2 regions of the Paenibacillus pabuli genome follow, and region 2 is predicted to be linked to the other one. Evidence: a T-box and tRNA genes for the amino acid it is inferred to sense, from the RefSeq annotation. Region 2 holds a T-box; the other holds one or more tRNA genes.
What was found. A T-box is a leader RNA that pairs with one kind of tRNA and senses whether it is charged. The one in region 2 lies ahead of ABGV42_RS21825 (valine--tRNA ligase), so its partner is inferred to be a tRNA-Val.

Region 1: it has a tRNA-Val gene. The T-box ahead of ABGV42_RS21825 (valine--tRNA ligase) is inferred to sense a tRNA for this amino acid. The anticodon was not compared.

Annotation. Positions count from the first base shown of each region.
Region 1 covers NZ_JBDOIO010000003.1:2,404,447-2,414,578, forward strand. The annotation lists partial or broken gene ABGV42_RS12815 (Cof-type HAD-IIB family hydrolase) at 1-164, opposite strand, end outside; gene ABGV42_RS12820 (GNAT family N-acetyltransferase) at 309-878, opposite strand; gene ABGV42_RS12825 (hypothetical protein) at 1,340-2,041, opposite strand; gene ABGV42_RS12830 (hypothetical protein) at 2,129-2,908, opposite strand; gene ABGV42_RS12835 (hypothetical protein) at 3,018-3,176, opposite strand; gene ABGV42_RS12840 (transglutaminase-like domain-containing protein) at 3,527-4,135, opposite strand; gene ABGV42_RS12845 (hypothetical protein) at 4,637-4,933, opposite strand; tRNA gene ABGV42_RS12850 (tRNA-Lys) at 5,346-5,418, opposite strand; tRNA gene ABGV42_RS12855 (tRNA-Trp) at 5,428-5,501, opposite strand; tRNA gene ABGV42_RS12860 (tRNA-Val) at 5,506-5,581, opposite strand; tRNA gene ABGV42_RS12865 (tRNA-Glu) at 5,704-5,775, opposite strand; rRNA gene rrf (5S ribosomal RNA) at 5,866-5,982, opposite strand; rRNA gene ABGV42_RS12875 (23S ribosomal RNA) at 6,066-8,993, opposite strand; rRNA gene ABGV42_RS12880 (16S ribosomal RNA) at 9,355-10,132, opposite strand, start outside.
Region 2 covers NZ_JBDOIO010000004.1:493,435-503,566, reverse strand. The annotation lists gene murC (UDP-N-acetylmuramate--L-alanine ligase) at 1-992, opposite strand, end outside; gene ABGV42_RS21830 (bifunctional folylpolyglutamate synthase/dihydrofolate synthase) at 1,049-2,425, opposite strand; gene ABGV42_RS21825 (valine--tRNA ligase) at 2,504-5,170, opposite strand; T-box leader at 5,229-5,513, opposite strand; gene ABGV42_RS21820 (LysM peptidoglycan-binding domain-containing protein) at 5,674-7,215, opposite strand; gene ABGV42_RS21815 (RluA family pseudouridine synthase) at 7,351-8,259, opposite strand; gene hemL (glutamate-1-semialdehyde 2,1-aminomutase) at 8,256-9,560, opposite strand; gene hemB (porphobilinogen synthase) at 9,710-10,132, opposite strand, start outside.

The DNA of each region.
Region 1 (10,132 bases), on a different contig from region 2:
TCAATGAATTCTTCACACAAACTGTAGGGCCTGCCTGTGACAAGCACCACTCAAATGCCTTTACGTATCAATTCGCGAATGGAATCCTCCGTGGCCGATGATAAACTACGATCCGTTTCGCTCAACAATGTACCATCTACATCGAAGAATACAATTCTAATCAATCGTTTTCCCTCCTCTGAGGTGCAGTTGGGATGAATCTACTGTCTACTGAAGATGACAATTCTCAGCAAAATAAATCATATTAAATGTTCTACTTAGTAAAAGAGATGACCCCTGAGCAATCAGCCTGTCATCTCTTAGGGCTTCTAATTTGCTGCAAAATCCTCCACATCACATAACCAGACCATATGGTCTGTTCCCTCGCCCCAATAGTTGCGTGCCACGGTGTAGGGTTCACCAAACTTTCGCTGCCATTTCTTCTGCGCTGTCCGGTAGCCGCTATCCAGGCAAAATTGCTTAATCCCTCGCTTCTGAAGTTCAGTTGCGAGCGCCTGAATGAGCATCGAACCAATTCCCTGCTCTTGAACTTCCGGCAGGATGTATAAGCTACCCAATTCTCCGATATGATTCAGTTGATTTTCACTCAGGATTCGGATTTCCTCACCGCAGGGCGCATATGAAATTGTCCCAACTACGCTGTTTCCCCGTTTAGCAAGCAGAAAAAAAGACCCGGTATCATTAGACTCACTAGACTTGTTCGGAAGCAATGTTGATTGAAGCAGCAACTTTTTGTGTTCAATTTCATCCTTAATATCATCCTGAAGCGGACTCAGTCCCTCTTGATTAAACGCCTCCGTAATGGAACGCTCAAACACCAGGTAGGCACCCTCCACATCTGTTGAATTTAAGGGTTGAATGATCGTCGGTTGATCCATATATAATGGTCTCTCCATTTCGTGATGTCTGATTAATTTGTACTTCTCTTAATTAATGATCTTAGTTGATTTGAATCCTCTAGCGATATGCTATATCCCGTGGTGGTGTCGACCCCGTCTACCAACAAAGCATTCATTTCAGGATCAGTTCCTATTGAAAAATCATATTTGGTCACGGAACGATCCGTTCGTTATGCTCATCTTGTATTGGGCTGCATAATTAAGATTTCCGAGGATAAGTTCCACGTTTTCTATCGCATCCATGATCGCACGAACTTCGGCATCCTCATCGAACTGAATATCTTGGCATGGCTCATATGTGAAATCCGGGTTGCAGGTCAAAGTAATGAGCGAAGGGAGACTTTCATCTGAACCAGAAGTATTGGCTTGAGTGCAGCTTGCAAGGAAAATTGTGAATAAACATAAAAGAATCCTCGCCCTTTTCATCCGTAGACACCTCCCTAGCTTCCCATGTTCACATTCAGATGCTGCAACTCAGGGTCCCAAGATTGGAATAAAACGATCAACCGGTTCACCGTATCTGTCACAAACGCTTGTACCATTTCATCAGTCATGTACGTCGGCACGATTCCGGGCTCATTGGCCTGCTCGTTGAAAAAAGAAACTGTACGATCCCGCCAGCGCAGAATCTCTTCTGCGGTTAAACGACTCGCCACATCATAACTCGGCGTGTTCTTAAGCTTATGCCATACGTCCCCACGCCAACTAGCATGATGGTATAGGTTAAAATCAATCTGATCCGTCTCCTGGTAATACAAACGGCCAAGTTCATCCTTGGTTCGCTTCACACCCTGGTGTTCATCCCTGCTGGTGACTCGTTCCACGAATTCAGGATACAGACTCCGAAACCAGTAAAAATCCGTCATGACATGCATGAAATAGCCGCGTATAAACCACTTCCATCCTTCATCTGGACGTTGTTGAATGTAGGTGGAGTAAACCTCTTCTAAGCGTGTGACATAATTTTCATCACCCTTAGGATTGAAGTGGGTATATTCCTTGTCCTCCCTCGTTGTACCTTCACGCATATGAATGGAATCCGGTGCGATATTCCCAAGATAGAACGAACCTCGTTCAACACGTTCTGGACTAGCATCAGCAAAGAGCACAGCTACATGTAAGTGAACCATAGGCAGTGGCATCGAATATTCTCCTTTACATCAAAGTCTGATGCTCTTAGAAGCGATTAGAACCGTTACTTAACAGCATTTAGCCGAGGAACAGCAGGATCATCCCTGCACTCGTTCCACCAAAATGGTATTAAACAACCGCTCCAAATCCGTATGAAGAGCCGGCTGTTCACGAACCAACAGACTGATGTACTCCGATCCGCACTCATAGAAAACCAGACGATTATACGGTGCTGAACCACCCACATGATTCAGTTCCAACCCAAATTTTTCTCGTACCCGATTCTCGATATATCGCGCATAGCCTTCGTTCCACTCCAGCCAGTTCCAGTACTCCCCTTGTTCTTCCGTTAAGGAGCTGAACAACGCTTTTCTTGCTGCCTGTACCTGGGCTAAATCTCCGCTCTTTAAGGCAGACAACAGCGAATTGATCCGCTGGACCACATTCTCATCCTCATAAGGGAATTCGTAATCCAGCTCCCATGTAACGCGTCTGATCTTCTCCATCCTATGTTTAATTTGTAGACGATACCCGATCTCTTGATAATTCTCATAGACATAACAATGAACATACTCGTGAAATAGATACACTTTCTGCTCAAAATTTTGGAAGGCTGAGTCCGTCACAATTGCACACATTCGTTCGTCCATATGAGGCACTGGCATTGCTGCCAAGCACTCGTCAGGGATATTAAGATCATCCGGAACGGTTTTCACCCATTCATATTGCCCTTTCTCTGCGGAATAATCATATATATATAATAGGGACTCAAATGCGACAACCACAGGATAATGCTCTGCAAATAAAGGATGTATGCTGACCAAATCTTTTTGAAGTTCGTTCAACTCATTGATTTGCTCTAAAAAAGTATCCACCATGTCATTAACCCTCTCTTTACTTCATTGATATGTTAATCATACTAAAGCGTTAAAAATAAAACACTGAGAGAAAAATGATAATCCTGTGGTTGATTGGATTTTGAGAGAATCAGAAGCGTTCCCCGCGTTTCTCACTCAAGAAGATATCAAGTGCGTGAATTCCACGTTGAGCAAGTTTTATAAACAGGATAAGAGCGTATACACCCAATCCGTATAACACCAAGTTAAATATGATAGCAAAGAATGAAAATGCGGAAGCGACCATCATAAATTATTCCTCCTGCTCAGCCTGCTAATTTTGTAAAACATCTAAGCTACAGGCATTATTTTTTAATTACCATTCCTATTCTAGCATATTTTTCCTGCTCTTACTTTCGAGTAAATGATTGAGTAACACCTTATCAGCTGCAGGTTCTGACAAAACAAAGAATCTCCCCTTTAAAAATAGTAGAAGGGAGATTTATAGCACTTATGCTTTAACACATCACCAACACCAATCTTGGTTCTTAACCGTACCTAATCGCCCGACATCTAAACGAAAAATGGAACAGTGCATACCCGACGGCAACCGTCCAATGCATAGCGAACTAACACTAACGTTCCCTCGTGATGCATAGATCACAGATGTTCAGGCAGTCCATACAGATACATATTGATGCAGTCTGTATTCGTTTTCAAAGCCTCGATAGTCTTAGCATTTGGGGACTTGAATATGGTCATATACTCCGTTTCGTCGTACTCTTTTCGGATCATAAAAGCAAGTTTTTCTACTTCCAATGAAAACTCTGCTTGAATTCCAGGCTTGTTCCCTCGTGCATCCAAACGAATCCATGAATCTAATTGTTGAATATAAACAGCATTAAGTGCATGGATACAATAGCCCGTGTCTGGCGTATCCCCGATCGTAAGTCGTTGATAACAGAAGCCAGTTGGTATTCCCTCTCTTCGTAATATGGCACATAGAAGGTTTGCTTTGGCATAGCAAATACCTTCTTTATAAATTAATGTTTCTGAAGCGGAACATGTGATCCTCGAACTCTTGATATCCCAAGAATGGGAAATTTGATCTCTGACATATACATATGACTGTTTAATAAAATCTACTTGGTCTTTTGATGATGCTGCTAATTCCGAAGCAAGTCCAACAATCAGCGGGTGATCATAATCGACCTCGGCTGTCATGTTCAAATAATCTGTAACGACTTGTGTTTCACAGATTAGATTCATTTCATCAACCTTTCAAATGTAATTAATCATCTCTTAAAATAGGCTAAGGGCATCTGACTTTTAAAAATGAAAAAAGCTATTCTTCAATTAGTTTAATAGTATAATTATTCATAGTAAAGAATAATAATTCTCTAATTCTTTTGTATTGCTATCCTGCTCGTTAGCTTAATGAACTAGAAAGCAGTGAATTGTAGTTTAATGCTTATATAATCGGCAATTGGACCATAACTTGTACCGATCAACAAAAAAAGCCGTTAAATTAGGGACTTCCCAAGGAAGTATGTTTTTCCCTGACCCCGTCCTTGTCAGACTTGAAAATATTGATATATTACCTCATGTCCATCCTCTTGCTCTTCCTTTTCGTAATATTCTATATTTAATGATTTATATATGTTCTTCCAAATTTGAATGGCAGGAGTATTCGTTTTGATTTGACTAATAGCATACCTGCCAGGAAGTTGTTCGAAAAACACTTTACATGCCGCTCTTCCTAAACCCTGTCTACGATACTTCTTCATTATAAAAAAATGAATTCAAAACATAATCAGCAAATTCTGGATTAGAGAATGGACCACTTTGAAGTGAAATGAAACCTTTGGTTTTATCGTCATCCATGCGGATAAAGAACGGGGTCAATCCTTCCTTTTCAAAGAACCAATCTAATACATCAAATTCAAATAGGCCATTTCTTTGATTAATCTCTAAGTCACTATTAAATTCGGATAAATCATGAAGATATAAAGTCATTAAATGTCTGAGAATATGTTTATCATTTTGTTCTGCTTTAGTAATTATCATCACGAGCCTCTTTCCTATTATTTTTTACGCTTGCTTGCATTCATTGTACCTAACTTCTTATTTGGGAGTTTCGTATACAACTCACGGCCTGTTGTCATGGTCCTATGTATACCGTTAATATAAGTAGTTGAATAGACGTCAGCCAATCATTCTGGCACAACTCCTGCTCACATGATCGATACTTATAAAGTATCCCATGCTTTGTGAAGTAAAGGTGTTATTCAATCTTAGCAAAGGCAATCGTTTAAAAAATATATAAAAGATAGTTCAAAATCATTTATTATACACATAAATAAACACGAAAAAACCCTTGAGTATGCCTCAAGGGTTTTTTATTCAACAGATACCAATCAGAGAAGCTTGGCACCTGCTTAATTACGGCAGTCATCTTCGCAACACACATATATAACAATGAGCCATGAAGGGCTCGAACCTTCGACACCCTGATTAAAAGTCAGGTGCTCTACCAACTGAGCTAATGGCTCACAATAAAATGGCAGGGGCAGCAGGAATTGAACCCACACCAACGGTTTTGGAGACCGTTGTTCTACCTTTAAACTATGCCCCTAAAATGGTGGAGGCTGAGGGGCTCGAACCCCCGACCCTCTGCTTGTAAGGCAGATGCTCTCCCAGCTGAGCTAAGCCTCCATATCTATGACCCGTAGGGGATACTCTCACTTCGTTCGAGACTGCGTAGCAGTTGCTAACGATGATTATCCTCCGACGAACCTTTGGGATTCTCTTTCCCTTATTGCTTTAATAAGTAAAAATGACCCGTAGGGGATTCGAACCCCTGTTACCTCCGTGAAAGGGAGGTGTCTTAACCCCTTGACCAACGGGCCTTAATAGCTCTCAAAAACAAGAAGCTGTAAAATCTACCAACTGAGCTTTTGGCTCATATGAGCCAAAAAAAATACCCCATTGGGGGTTTCGCTTGGCAGCGTCCTACTCTCCCAGGACCCTTCGGTCCAAGTACCATCGGCGCTAGAGGGCTTAACGGTCGTGTTCGGGATGGGTACGTGTGGAACCCCTCCGCTATCGCCACCAAACGAGCATTTGTGGAACAAATGCGTTCAGAGATTATTCTCTGAAAACTAGATCCGAAACGAAATGTGCGACTAGAACCTGTAATTTGGATAAGCCCTCGACCGATTAGTACTGGTCAGCTCCATGCATTACTGCACTTCCACCCCCAGCCTATCTACCTCGTCGTCTTCAAGGGGTCTTACATACTGGGAAATCTCATCTTGAGGGGGGCTTCACGCTTAGATGCTTTCAGCGCTTATCCCGTCCGTACATAGCTACCCAGCGGTGCTCCTGGCGGAACAACTGGTACACCAGCGGTACGTCCATCCCGGTCCTCTCGTACTAAGGACAGCTCCTCTCAAATTTCCTACGCCCACGACAGATAGGGACCGAACTGTCTCACGACGTTCTGAACCCAGCTCGCGTACCGCTTTAATGGGCGAACAGCCCAACCCTTGGGACCTACTTCAGCCCCAGGATGCGATGAGCCGACATCGAGGTGCCAAACCTCCCCGTCGATGTGGACTCTTGGGGGAGATAAGCCTGTTATCCCCAGGGTAGCTTTTATCCGTTGAGCGATGGCCCTTCCATGCGGTACCACCGGATCACTAAGCCCGACTTTCGTCCCTGCTCGACTTGTAGGTCTCGCAGTCAAGCTCCCTTATGCCTTTGCACTCTTCGAATGATTTCCAACCATTCTGAGGGAACCTTTGGGCGCCTCCGTTACTCTTTAGGAGGCGACCGCCCCAGTCAAACTGCCCACCTGACACTGTCCCCGCACCGGTTTACGGTACCAGGTTAGAACCTAGATACGATCAGGGTGGTATCCCAACGGTGCCTCCACGCAAGCTGGCGCTCACGCTTCAAAGGCTCCCACCTATCCTGTACAGATCGTACCCAAATTCAATATCAAGCTGCAGTAAAGCTCCATGGGGTCTTTCCGTCTTGTCGCGGGTAACCTGCATCTTCACAGGTATTAAAATTTCACCGGATCTCTCGTTGAGACAGCGCCCAAGTCGTTACGCCATTCGTGCGGGTCAGAATTTACCTGACAAGGAATTTCGCTACCTTAGGACCGTTATAGTTACGGCCGCCGTTTACTGGGGCTTCGGTTCACAGCTTCGGGATTACTCCCTAACCGCTCCCCTTAACCTTCCAGCACCGGGCAGGCGTCAGCCCGTATACTTCGCCTTACGGCTTCGCACAGACCTGTGTTTTTGCTAAACAGTCGCTTGGGCCTTTTCACTGCGGCCCCCTCGTGCTATTCACACTACCGGGGCACCCCTTCTCCCGAAGTTACGGGGTCATTTTGCCGAGTTCCTTAACGAGAGTTCTTCCGCGCGCCTTAGAATTCTCTTCTCGCCTACCTGTGTCGGTTTGCGGTACGGGCACCTTCATCTGGCTAGAGGCTTTTCTTGGCAGTGTGAGATCATGACCTTCGCTACTGTAATTTTCACTCCCCATCACAGCTCAGCCTTACGGTTAGCGGATTTGCCTACTAACCAGCCTTACTGCTTGGACAGACATCCATCAGTCTGCGTCACTACCCTACTGCGTCCCCCCATCGCTCGTAACGATTTACGGTGGTACAGGAATTTCGACCTGTTGTCCTTCGACTACGCCTTTCGGCCTCGCCTTAGGTCCCGACTTACCCTGAGCGGACGAGCCTTCCTCAGGAACCCTTAGGCTTTCGGCGGATCAGATTCTCACTGATCTTTTCGTTACTCATACCGGCATTCTCACTTGTATAATGTCCAGCGCTCCTTACGGTACACCTTCAACCCTTATACAACGCTCCCCTACCCCTGATGCAAAGCATCAAGCCATAGCTTCGGTGGTGTGTTTAGCCCCGTTACATTTTCGGCGCAGAGTCACTCGACCAGTGAGCTATTACGCACTCTTTCAATGGTGGCTGCTTCTAAGCCAACATCCTGGTTGTCTGTGCAACTCCACATCCTTTCCCACTTAACACACACTTGGGGACCTTAGCTGATGGTCTGGGCTGTTTCCCTTTTGACAATGGATCTTAGCACTCACTGTCTGACTCCCGGAAGTAAGTCTATGGCATTCGGAGTTTGACTGAGCTTGGTAACCCTTGCGGGCCCCGCACCCAATCAGTGCTCTACCTCCACGACTCTGTTTTCCGAGGCTAGCCCTAAAGCTATTTCGGGGAGAACCAGCTATCTCCGAGTTCGATTGGAATTTCTCCGCTACCCCCACCTCATCCCCGCACTTTTCAACGTGCGTGGGTTCGGGCCTCCAGTGCGTGTTACCGCACCTTCACCCTGGACAGGGGTAGATCACCCGGTTTCGGGTCTACGTCCACGTACTAACTCGCCCTATTCAGACTCGCTTTCGCTGCGGCTCCGGCTCTTCACCTTAACCTTGCACGGGAACGTAACTCGCCGGTTCATTCTACAAAAGGCACGCCATCACCCCTAAAACGGGCTCTGACTTCTTGTAAGCACACGGTTTCAGGTTCTATTTCACTCCCCTTCCGGGGTGCTTTTCACCTTTCCCTCACGGTACTGCTTCACTATCGGTCGCTAGGAAGTATTTAGCCTTGGCAGATGGTCCTGCCGGATTCATACGGGGTTTCACGTGCCCCGCACTACTCGGGATCCGTCTCGGAGGGAACAGACTTTCAATTACAGGGCTTTTACCTTCTTTGGCGGGCCTTTCCAGACCTCTTCGTTTAACCGGTTCCTTTGTAACTCCATGTGAGACGTCCCACAACCCCAGAGAGCAAGCTCTCTGGTTTGGGCTGTTCCGCGTTCGCTCGCCGCTACTGACGGAATCACTATTGTTTTCTCTTCCTCAAGGTACTTAGATGTTTCAGTTCCCCTGGTATGCCTCTACATAACCTATGTATTCAGTTATGAGTAACTGGATATTACCCCAGCTGGGTTTCCCCATTCGGACACCCCCGGATCAAAGCTTGCTTACAGCTCCCCGAGGCAGTTTCGTTGTTCGCCACGTCCTTCATCGGCTCCTAGCGCCTAGGCATCCTCCGTGTGCTCTTAGTAGCTTAACCAGTTGCTCCGGTTTCGACTGCTCACTTCCCTTGTTTTGCTTACGCAAAGCCAAAAGTCGCTCCCATTCGATACCATCGCAAAGCAGTTTTCGCTATTATTTGAAACTTGTTTAACACAAGTTCAGCTAAAAGGAATGTTCTAATTCGCATTTTTCGTTTCGATATCTAGTTTTCAAAGAACAAGCTCCATGCAAAAGCAAGCTGTTTTGAGAGTTTGAGCTCTCAAAACTGAGCAACGAGTGAGTAAGTTTTGCTCTTCATTTCATCCACACATCAAGTGATGGACCGAAATGAATCGCTGTCGCAGGTTCAGTGAACCTGCTGATTTGAATGTTTCCACTCGGGAAACGATTCTCCATAGAAAGGAGGTGATCCAGCCGCACCTTCCGATACGGCTACCTTGTTACGACTTCACCCCAATCATCTATCCCACCTTCGGCGGCTGGCTCCTTGCGGTTACCCCACCGACTTCGGGTGTTATAAACTCTCGTGGTGTGACGGGCGGTGTGTACAAGACCCGGGAACGTATTCACCGCGGCATGCTGATCCGCGATTACTAGCAATTCCGACTTCATGCAGGCGAGTTGCAGCCTGCAATCCGAACTGAGACCGGCTTTTTAGGATTCGTTCCACCTCGCGGCTTCACTGCCCGTTGTACCGGCCATTGTAGTACGTGTGTAGCCCAGGTCATAAGGGGCATGATGATTTGACGTCATCCCCACCTTCCTCCGGTTTGTCACCGGCAGTCATCTTAGAGTGCCCACCCGAAATGCTGGCAACTAAGATCAAGGGTTGCGCTCGTTGCGGGACTTAACCCAACATCTCACGACACGAGCTGACGACAACCATGCACCACCTGTCTCCTCTGTCCCGAAGGAAAGGTACATCTCTGTACCGGTCAGAGGGATGTCAAGACCTGGTAAGGTTCTTCGCGTTGCTTCGAATTAAACCACATACTCCACTGCTTGTGCGGGTCCCCGTCAATTCCTTTGAGTTTCAGTCTTGCGACCGTACTCCCCAGGCGGAGTGCTTAATGTGTTAACTTCGGCACCAAGGGTATCGAAACCCCTAACACCTAGCACTCATCGTTTACGGCGTGGACTACCAGGGTATCTAATCCTGTTTGCTCCCCACGCTTT
Region 2 (10,132 bases):
TTCCCTGTCGCTTTCGCAGCACTGATGGTCGCTTCAATTTCAGTCGGATGATGAGCATAATCATCGATGACCAGAATATCCCGTGCTTCACCCAGCACCTGGAATCTGCGTTTTGCCCCATGGAACTGGATGATGGCTGCCGTGATTTTCTCGAACGGAATACCTGCTTCCAGACAGGTAATGACCGTAGCCATGGCATTGTAGACATTATGTTTGCCTGGAACAGAGAGCTCCACCGTTCCCAGTACGTTACCCTGGTGGCTCATGGTGAAGGAGATTCTACGATCGCCCAGTACAATATCCGACGCCATATAATCGGCTTTCTGATCAATGCCGTATGTCGTGATTCGGGATTTCAGCTCAGGTAGAATGCTCTGAACGTTCTCATCATCCGCACAGACAATCGCTGTACCTTCCGGACGAATTTGACTCAAGAATTGTACATACGCCTTTTTGAGCTCCTCAAAGTCACTATTGTAATTCTCCAAATGATCGGCTTCAATATTGGTCACAATTCCAAGCCATGGATGATATTGCAAAAACGATCCATCGCTCTCATCCGCTTCGGCCACAACCCAGTCACCTTGGCCCGCCTTCGCATTAGTTCCCAAATTCATGATTTCTCCGCCAATGATATAGGTCGGGTCTGTATCGCATTTGTCCATGACAAGTGCAATCATCGAGGAAGTTGTCGTTTTGCCATGGGCACCAGCAACCGCAACGCCTTTGCGCTCATTGAGCAGGCGCGCCAGCATTTGTGCACGGTGAAGAATCGGAATATTAAGCTGCTCTGCTGCCACCCGCTCCACGTTATCCGCCGGAGCTGCTGTAGAGTAGACCACAAGATCTGCTCCATTTACGTGTTCTGCCGTGTGTCCGATATATATTTTCGCTCCCTTGGCTGCCAGCTTCTCAGTCAATTCCTGTGAAGCAACATCCGATCCGGTAACGGTGTATCCCATCTCCAACATAACTCGTGCGATGGCACTCATGCCGTATCCGCCAATCCCTATAAAATGAACATGTTCTGATGTATTTAACAAAACTTTCACCAACCTTTTTCAGAATCGGTTTGATGCAAAAGGGCTGCCCTCACATCTGCAATGAGATACAGTGTGCCGGACACCACCCCCAGATCTTCCGCTTCCGTCCGTGACTTCAATAGATCAAGTGCCTTCGCCCAATCGGGCTCGACGATGATTTCCAGATCCTGCTTCGCAATGGCGGGACGTACCCGCTCGACGATTTGCAGCAACTCTGCTGCATCCATCTTGCGTCGGAAATCTGGCTCGGTCAGGATCAGCGTATCCACTAGTGGCAGTATATGCTGCAAATACGCTTCGTGATGCTTATTCGCCAGCATGCCCATCATCAAATTTAACTTGTTGTGAGGATATACGTCGACAATGCTCTTGGCCAGTGACTCCGCCCCTTCCGGATTATGCGCACCATCCAGTACAATTCGGGGTTCGTCAACGACCTTCTCGAATCGGCCAGCCCAAAAGGCATGCTCCAATCCAAGAGCAATATCTCTGTCATCCAGCATAAATGCCATGTACTGCCTGAGCAATTCAAGCACCATAAGAGCACCCGCAGCATTATCAATCTGATGAATGCCCTGCATTCGAATACGAGCATCCATCTCGCGGAACGGTCCTGCAAAATGAAAGGATTGACCATTCTCATCACTATGGAGTCTATGGTAAGAGAACTGTTCTCCCGACAAATACACAGTTGATCGGACCTGCTGGGCCTTTTCCTTAATTACCTTAACAGCCTCAGGCTGCGTAACACAGGTGACAACAGGTACGCCTGGTTTGATAATGCCTGCTTTTTCTCCTGCGATCGCTTCGATGGTATCTCCCAGGACATCCGTATGATCCATACCGATATTCGTAATGACCGAAACTACTGGTGTGACGATATTCGTTACGTCCATCCTTCCCCCCAGTCCAGTCTCCCATACTACAACATCCGGATAACACTCTTCTGCATAGTACAGAAGTGCGAGGGCTGTAGACACCTCGAACATGGTAGGTGATCCAAGAGCAGTAGAGGCCATATCGGCGACCAGAGGATGGAGACGATTCGCCAGCTTCAGCAGTGTCTCTTCCGGAATATCCTCACCGTTGTACTGAAAACGATTCGTGAATTTCGTGATATACGGAGACGTAAACGTTCCGACATCATATCCCGCCTGAAGCAGCACTGACGTCAAAAAAGCGCAAGTCGAACCTTTTCCGTTCGTTCCCGCGACATGAATAAATTTGAGACGCTGATGAGGATTACCGAGTAGTGACATCAACTCCACGATTCTTTCCAATCCGGGTCTGATGCCAAAAGGAATAAGGCCATTGATCCAGTTCACAGCCTCGTCATAGGTATGCAGAGGGGCATGTAAGCCCGTGCCATTAAGTTCCGTCATATGTTTCACCTTCGGTCCCGAGTTTGATTGAAAAAAGCGGCCGGATGGCATGTTTCCTCTCCATCCGACCCAGAAATATTAACCTTTCAGTTCCTTGATCCGGGCGATAACTTTATCCCGTTTATCCGAATAATCCGCTTGTTTGGCGCGTTCTTCCTCAATAACCTTGGCTGGTGCCTTGGCTACGAAGCCTTCATTCGCCAGCTTTTTCTCTACACGGAGTACTTCACCTTCAAGGTTCTGTAACTCTTTCTCCAGGCGAGCCACTTCCTGCTCAATATCAATCAGTCCTGCCAGCGGCAAGTACAACTCAGCTCCCGTAATAACAGCACTCATTGCCTTGTCCGGTGAACTCAGGTCCAGTCCGCTGTCGAACTCGGATGTATTGCAGAATCGTTGGATGTAATGGCTGTTGCGTTCTATGATGCTGTATGTCTCAGTGCTGTTCGCTTTTACCATCAGTTCAATCTTTTTGCTCATCGGCACGTTTACTTCTGCACGAATGTTCCGTACGGCACGAATGGTATCCATGAGCAGGTTCATCTCGGCAACGGCTTCCGTATTCTCCAGCGCAGGATCATACACTGGCCAAGAAGCAAGTGTAATCGTCTCGCCTTCATGAGGCAGATGCTGCCAGATTTCTTCCGAGATGTATGGCATAAACGGGTGAATCAGGCGCATGGTGTGATCCAGGACGTAAGCGAGTACCGATTGTGTTTTTTTCTTGGCAACCGGATCTTCACCGTAGAAGGACAGCTTGGCAAATTCAATATACCAGTCACAGAGGTCATCCCAGATAAAGTTGTACAGCAATCGTCCTGTTTCCCCAAATTCGTATGCTTCGATTAGACGCGTAATATCGCGGGAAGTTTCGTTTAGACGGTGCAAAATCCAATAATCGGCTGTTCCAAGCTCTCCGCTGATGTCGCGATCTTCGAAAGTAAATCCTTCCAGATTCATCAGTGCGAAACGTGATGCATTCCAGATTTTGTTGGCAAAGTTACGTGCCTGTTCTACCCGCTCCCAGCGGAAACGAAGATCCTGGCCTGGCGTGCTGCTGGTGGAGATCATATACCGCATCGCGTCTGCACCGTATTTCTCAATAACATCCAGCGGATCCACACCATTACCGAGTGATTTGGACATTTTGCGGCCATCCGCATCACGAACAAGACCATGCATCAGAACATCTTTGAACGGAATTTCGTCCGTGAACTCCAGAGCTGTGAAGATCATCCGTGCAACCCAGAAATAAATGATGTCATATCCGGTTACAAGCACACTTGTCGGATAGTAGCGTTTCAGATCTTCTGCATCTTCCGGCCAGCCGAGCGTGGAGAAAGGCCACAATGCAGAACTGAACCACGTATCCAGAACATCTTCATCCTGTCTCAGCTTGCGACCAGCGTACTCTGGCAGCGTTGTTGGATCTTCAGCAGATACAATAATTTCACCAGTCTCATCGTCGTACCAGGCAGGAATGCGATGTCCCCACCACAACTGACGTGAGATACACCAGTCACGAACATTTTCGATCCAGTTCAAATACGTTTTCTCAAAACGATCCGGAACGAAGTTTACGCCTTCACCGTTCTGCTGTTTTTGAATGGCTCTTTCTGCGAGAGGCTTCATCTCAACAAACCATTGTGTGGACAAATAAGGCTCAACCACGGCTCCCGTCCGTTCGCTGTGTCCAACTTGGTGTGTGTGATCCTCAATGTTGATCAATACACCAAGTTCCTGCAAATCGGCAACAATCTGCTTGCGGCAGTCGCTGCGATCCAGACCCTGATATTTGCCTGCTTCAGCATTCATGGTACCTGTCTCATCCATTACTGTGATCTGAGGCAGGTTGTGGCGAAGACCCACTTCAAAGTCATTCGGATCATGTGCAGGCGTAATTTTTACAGCACCGCTTCCGAATTCCTTATCTACATAATCATCGGCAATAACCGGAATCTCCCGGCCAATGATCGGCAGGATCAGCGTTTTGCCAATCATATCTGCATAGCGTTCATCTTTTGGATGAACAGCAACCGCAGTATCACCGAGCATCGTCTCCGGACGAGTCGTCGCCACTGTAACATAACCGCTTCCGTCTTTAAGTGGATATTTCAGATGATACAGGTGTCCTTGAACTTCTTTGTACTCCACCTCAATGTCAGACAATGCAGTACGGTTCACGGGATCCCAGTTGATAATACGTTTGCCTCTGTAAATCAGGCCTTTCTCATATAGTTGAACAAACACTTTGCGCACAGCTTGGGAAAGCCCTTCGTCGAGCGTAAAGCGTTCACGTGAATAATCCAGTGACAGCCCCATTTTACCCCACTGCTGACGGATCGTTGTCGCGTATTGGTCTTTCCAGTCCCACACTTTATCCAGGAATTTCTCGCGTCCCAGATCATAGCGGGTCAGACCTTCTTCACGCAGCTTTTGCTCCACTTTGGTTTGAGTCGCAATTCCTGCATGGTCGGAACCTGGGAGCCACAGTGCATCATACCCTTGCATCCGTTTGGTCCGGATCAGGATATCCTGCAGGGTAAAATCCAGTGCATGCCCGATATGAAGCATACCTGTTACGTTCGGGGGTGGAATTACAATGGTATACGGCTCAGCATCCTTGCGCTGTCCAGCCTTGAAGTATCCACGCTCTGTCCAGGTGGAATACCATTTCTGCTCCGCAGCTTTCGGATCATACGTAGTCGGCATTTCTGTTGCAGCTGATTTTTTTTCTTCAGACATGTGTCATTCCTCCGTTACTTAATCATCATCGCCAAAAAACAAAAAAACCTTTCATCCATCAAAGGACGAAAGGTTAGCTTTCGCGGTACCACCTTTGTTTCACGCAGACAGAAAGAAACAACATGCCTTTCTGAGGCTATCGTGACACTTCAAGCAGATAACGGCTGCTACCGGCCCATCCTACTTCAGGAACAAATCACGATGACATATTTCATCGTTCCTCATATTCAAACAGGCAACTCCCGGGCGACTTCGATCAGTTGGTTCCTGCGGAATTTCTCAGCGCTGCAATCCCGCTCTCTGAAAGGCCTTGCTGTCTACTACTCCCGTTCGACGTTGTTCTTCAAAAAACCTAAAGACATCATACCCTGACCGTGCCCGATAGTCAACCTGACAACAGCGGAAACGGGCGTCAGCCCTGCATCTTGGTCTAAAAAGCTGCAAAAACCCGCAATCCTTATGAGATTGCGGGTTGGTACGCCCGTTATTTTACAAGTCAGAGGTCAGGGGATGTATAAAATCTGCCCCTCTTCAACGACCTGTTCAGACAAACGATTGTATAACTGGAGCTCCCTGGTACTCAATTGATACCGGTCAGCAATGGTATCCAATGTCTCTTCCCGCTGGACAATGCACAGTTTCACTTTGCGGAATGGCGTCTGATCCACAATCGTGCCCAAAAACAGGTTCTTCCACTGGACATCATCAGCCTGGTAAGCTTCTTCCTGTACGGAGCCAGCGACCGACTCGTCCTCCCGATCCGTTTCTGTATCCCGGACGGATCTGCCCGAGGACAACAGGGACGAGATGCCAACCCCTTCTTCCTGTCTTGGTGAAGACTCCTTTTTGCTGCCAAACGCAACTTTGAGCTCTGGCTTGTCTTCTGTCTCAGCCACAGGTTCAGGAATGAACGAAACAGGCTCCGAAGATTCCTCGGCATCCACTGCTTTCAGTGTAGAAGGTCTTTCTCCCTCGGCAGACTCCAGTTCAGACGCTGCAAATACATCCTGCCAATTCTCTGCCGGAGTCTCAGCCTCCGCCTGATCTTCCTGCGGCGAACCCGACCTGGAAGATTCAAAATTCCAAACATTCGATACAGCCAAGTCTTCCGATGGTTGTTGGTTCAGCTCCGTGTTAGTATGTAAGGTCTCCACGGAAGGCTCGGCCCAGACAGATGGTGATTCTTCGGCCAATGGTAACAATGGCTCTGACTCCGGATAAGAAGCCAGTCGGTCTGCAGTTTCCGCCATAAAAGAAGAGACTGGTGAAGGCGAGCCGGGTACTTCATTATCGGCTGCTTCATCTTCTTGGGTGATTAAAGAAGGGGCATTTTCTTCAGCAGGTGGTCTATTCTGACTGTTTTCCTCATTTTGATTTTCGATCGTATCAGCATAGAGCTGTTCGGATGCAGGGTTTAACGGTGTAACCGGCTGCGTATCATCTTCATAACGAGTACTTTCATCAGCGGCTTGCTGCAGATTCCCTGGGACTTCTTCTGCGTACAGCGAATCGGCCGTTATAGGCAGCCCTTCCTCTTCGCTGCGTTGAAGCAGATATTCCTGTGCAAAGGTGTTCAACCCAGCATCTGCATACTCTTCTTCCGGGGAGCGGTTACCCTGCTGCGGATCAGGGGAGTGTACCACGGTAAACTCTTCTGCTGACCAAGCCTGCGGCTCCTCGACAGGAAAGCCCTCTATGCCACGCAGTGACAACACGCCTGTAATATTCAAGCTTCGGCTGGATAACAAATCCACATCAAAGTTTTCAATCTCAATCGAGATATCCTCAAGCGATCTTACCCGATTCAGGGGAACCGTGATCTCAACCGGAATAAAATGTTTCAATTCCTCCGAGATCTCGTTCTCTCCCCGATACGCACCTGTAAGCAAAAGATGGCCTCGCAACGTTGCATGATCATCCTGACCGATGACTTGAATACGCGGGTATAACTCAATTTCCTCCAGTTCCTCAATGGCAGGGACTCCCTCGGACAAATGAACGCGCTCATAAATATCGAACCGCAAACCATAAGGTTGATTCAACAAAGGTGGCGTCCTCCTTTCGGCATATGTTCACCATGATCCTTCTCATGGGACTGATCCATGGTCCAAATCCTTCGTTACCCCATCTATATGCCATGGATGAGATGAGCATGCCACCTTTGTTCAAACCTTGCCTTTTTATTGGACCTTGCGTTCCCGCTGTGCGAGCTGTTCAAAATCGGAAGGCCACGGATCATGAACTTCAATCAGTGCCCCGGTAAGCGGATGATTAAACCTTAACACTTCTCCATGAAGAGCCTGGCGTCCAATTGCATCAGCCCGGCCTCCATACAGCTGATCGCCAACAAGCGGGTGTCCGGCATAACTCAGATGTACCCTGATCTGATGCGTACGTCCTGTATCCAGTATCAAACGCACAAGTGTCGCCTGTTCCCATACGTCTACAATCTCTACATGCGTTACTGCTTCCTGCCCACTCTCGGAAACACGTCTGCGCTGCTTGTGGTGCCTGTCCTTGCCTATGGGAGCATCAATTTTGCTGAGTTTTGGAGAAACCTGACCTTCAGCAATGGCTACATACTGACGCCCAATGTCTTTGCGACGCATCGCCTCATCCAGCTTGGCCAGGGTAAAGGCATTTTTGGCATATAAAACGGGACCCGTTGTATCTTCATCCAGACGATGAACGTGGCGCACACAGGTGTCGATACCATTGATCTCATAATAAGAAGCGACGGCATGATCCAGTGTAATGGCATGATCGGCACGTGTTCCATCCGGGTGAAGCTTCATACCTGCAGGTTTGTGCACAACCAGACTAAAATCATCCTCATACAGCACATCGATATCAGCCCACCGGGGTTCAACATCAATGGGCTGAGATGCAAAAAGGGCCAGCCGAAGCCGGTCCCCTGCCAATTGAATTCCGTGATTTGCCTTGAGCTGACGAAGCAGTTTTTCCGGAAACGAAAGTTCAGTGAGCAGCCATTGCTCTGCTGCAAGCTGTTTGTCTGAACTGCCTGTTACCACCTTGCCTGGCATCAGCTCAAGCCATTCTCCACGACGTTTCCAACTTTTGATCGTCATAGAGATTGAAGAGCCTTACGGTTCGCTTCAATCGTATCGTCAATGTCCTGCTCTGTGTGCACACCAGAGACGAACATGCCTTCAAATTGCGAAGGTGCCACACTTACACCTTGATCAATCATGGCTGCAAAGTAACGAACAAACTGATCCAGATTGCTTGCTTTGGCTATATCGTAATTGGTGACAGGTACACCGCTGAAGAACGGACATACCATGGAGCCAACACGGTTAATCGTTACTGCAATGCCCGTCTCTGCTGCATTCTTTTCGAAGCCAGCCTGCAAACGTGCCGATAACGTCTCCAAACGATCATAGACTTCCGGTGTCAACAGTTTGAGTGTCGTGTAGCCTGCTGCCATTGCCAGTGGGTTACCACTCAGTGTTCCCGCCTGATAAATCGGACCGGTTGGAGCGATCTGCTCCATCAGATCCCGACGACCGCCATAAGCCCCGACCGGCAGGCCGCCGCCGATAACTTTACCGAGACAAGTCAGATCGGGCGTAACACCGAATCGACCCTGTGCACAGTTCAAGCCTACGCGGAAACCGGTCATTACTTCGTCAAAGATAAGCAGGCTGCCGTACTGGTTGGTCAGACTGCGCAAGCCTTCAAGAAAGCCCTCCGCCGGAGGTACAACGCCCATATTCCCAGCCACAGGCTCGACAATGACAGCAGCCAGTTCCTCACCATAACGTTCAAAGGCAAGGCTAACCGATTCCAAATCATTGTAAGGTACCGTGATCGTATTAGTAGCCACTCCTTCTGGAACTCCAGGGCTGTCTGGCAATCCAAGGGTAGCGACACCAGAACCCGCTTTGATCAGCAAGCTGTCCGCATGTCCGTGGTATGAACCTTCAAACTTCAAAATTTTGCTGCGACCCGTTACACCACGTGCCAGCCTAATGGCACTCATGGTCGCTTCCGTACCCGAGTTCACCATCCGCACAATATCGATGGAAGGCACGCGTTCGCAAACAAGCTTAGCCATCTCTGTTTCCAGCAGCGTTGGAGCACCAAAGCTCGTTCCTTTCAGAGCTGTCTCACGCAGTGCTTCAACGACATCAGGATGGGCATGTCCCATGATAAGCGGTCCCCATGAGCCTACATAATCAATAAATACGTTGCCATCAATATCGTAAATTTTGGATCCTTCTCCGCGTTCTGCATAGATCGGGGTAAGTCCTACCGATTTAAAAGCCCGAACGGGACTGTTTACGCCTCCAGGTATGTACTGCTTGGCTTCTTCGAATGCGCTGCGTGAGCGCTCATCGTTGCGTCTTTTTCCTGATTGTGCAGTCATGAACATCCTCCTTAATATAAAGGCCCCGCTTGTATATGAACAGTAATCTGATCCACACAACGACATTCTAGGGTCATGCAGGGCCTTGGTACATATTTATATTTCTATATCGACTCTCTTAGCAAACGTATAGGGGATACAGCGAACTATTATTTTTCAGCCAACCAGCGGGAAGCGTCTTTTCCGTAATACGTAATAATCATGTCGGCACCCGCGCGTTTCATGCTGAGCAGAATTTCCATGGCGACCTTTTTCTCATCAATCCAACCCTGCATTGCTGCTGCCTTCACCATGGCGTACTCCCCACTTACATTATAGGCCACAAGCGGAAGGTCAAATTGATCTTTGATCGTACGCATCACATCCAGATAGGAGAGTGACGGTTTTACCATCAGCATGTCTGCTCCTTCCAGCACATCCGTTTCGGCTTCGCGCAGTGCCTCGCGGGCATTGGCCGGGTCCATCTGATACGATTTGCGATCTCCGAACTGCGGCGTGGAATCCGCTGCTTCACGGAAAGGACCATAAAAAGCAGATGCATACTTAACGGAGTATGACATGATTGGAATATG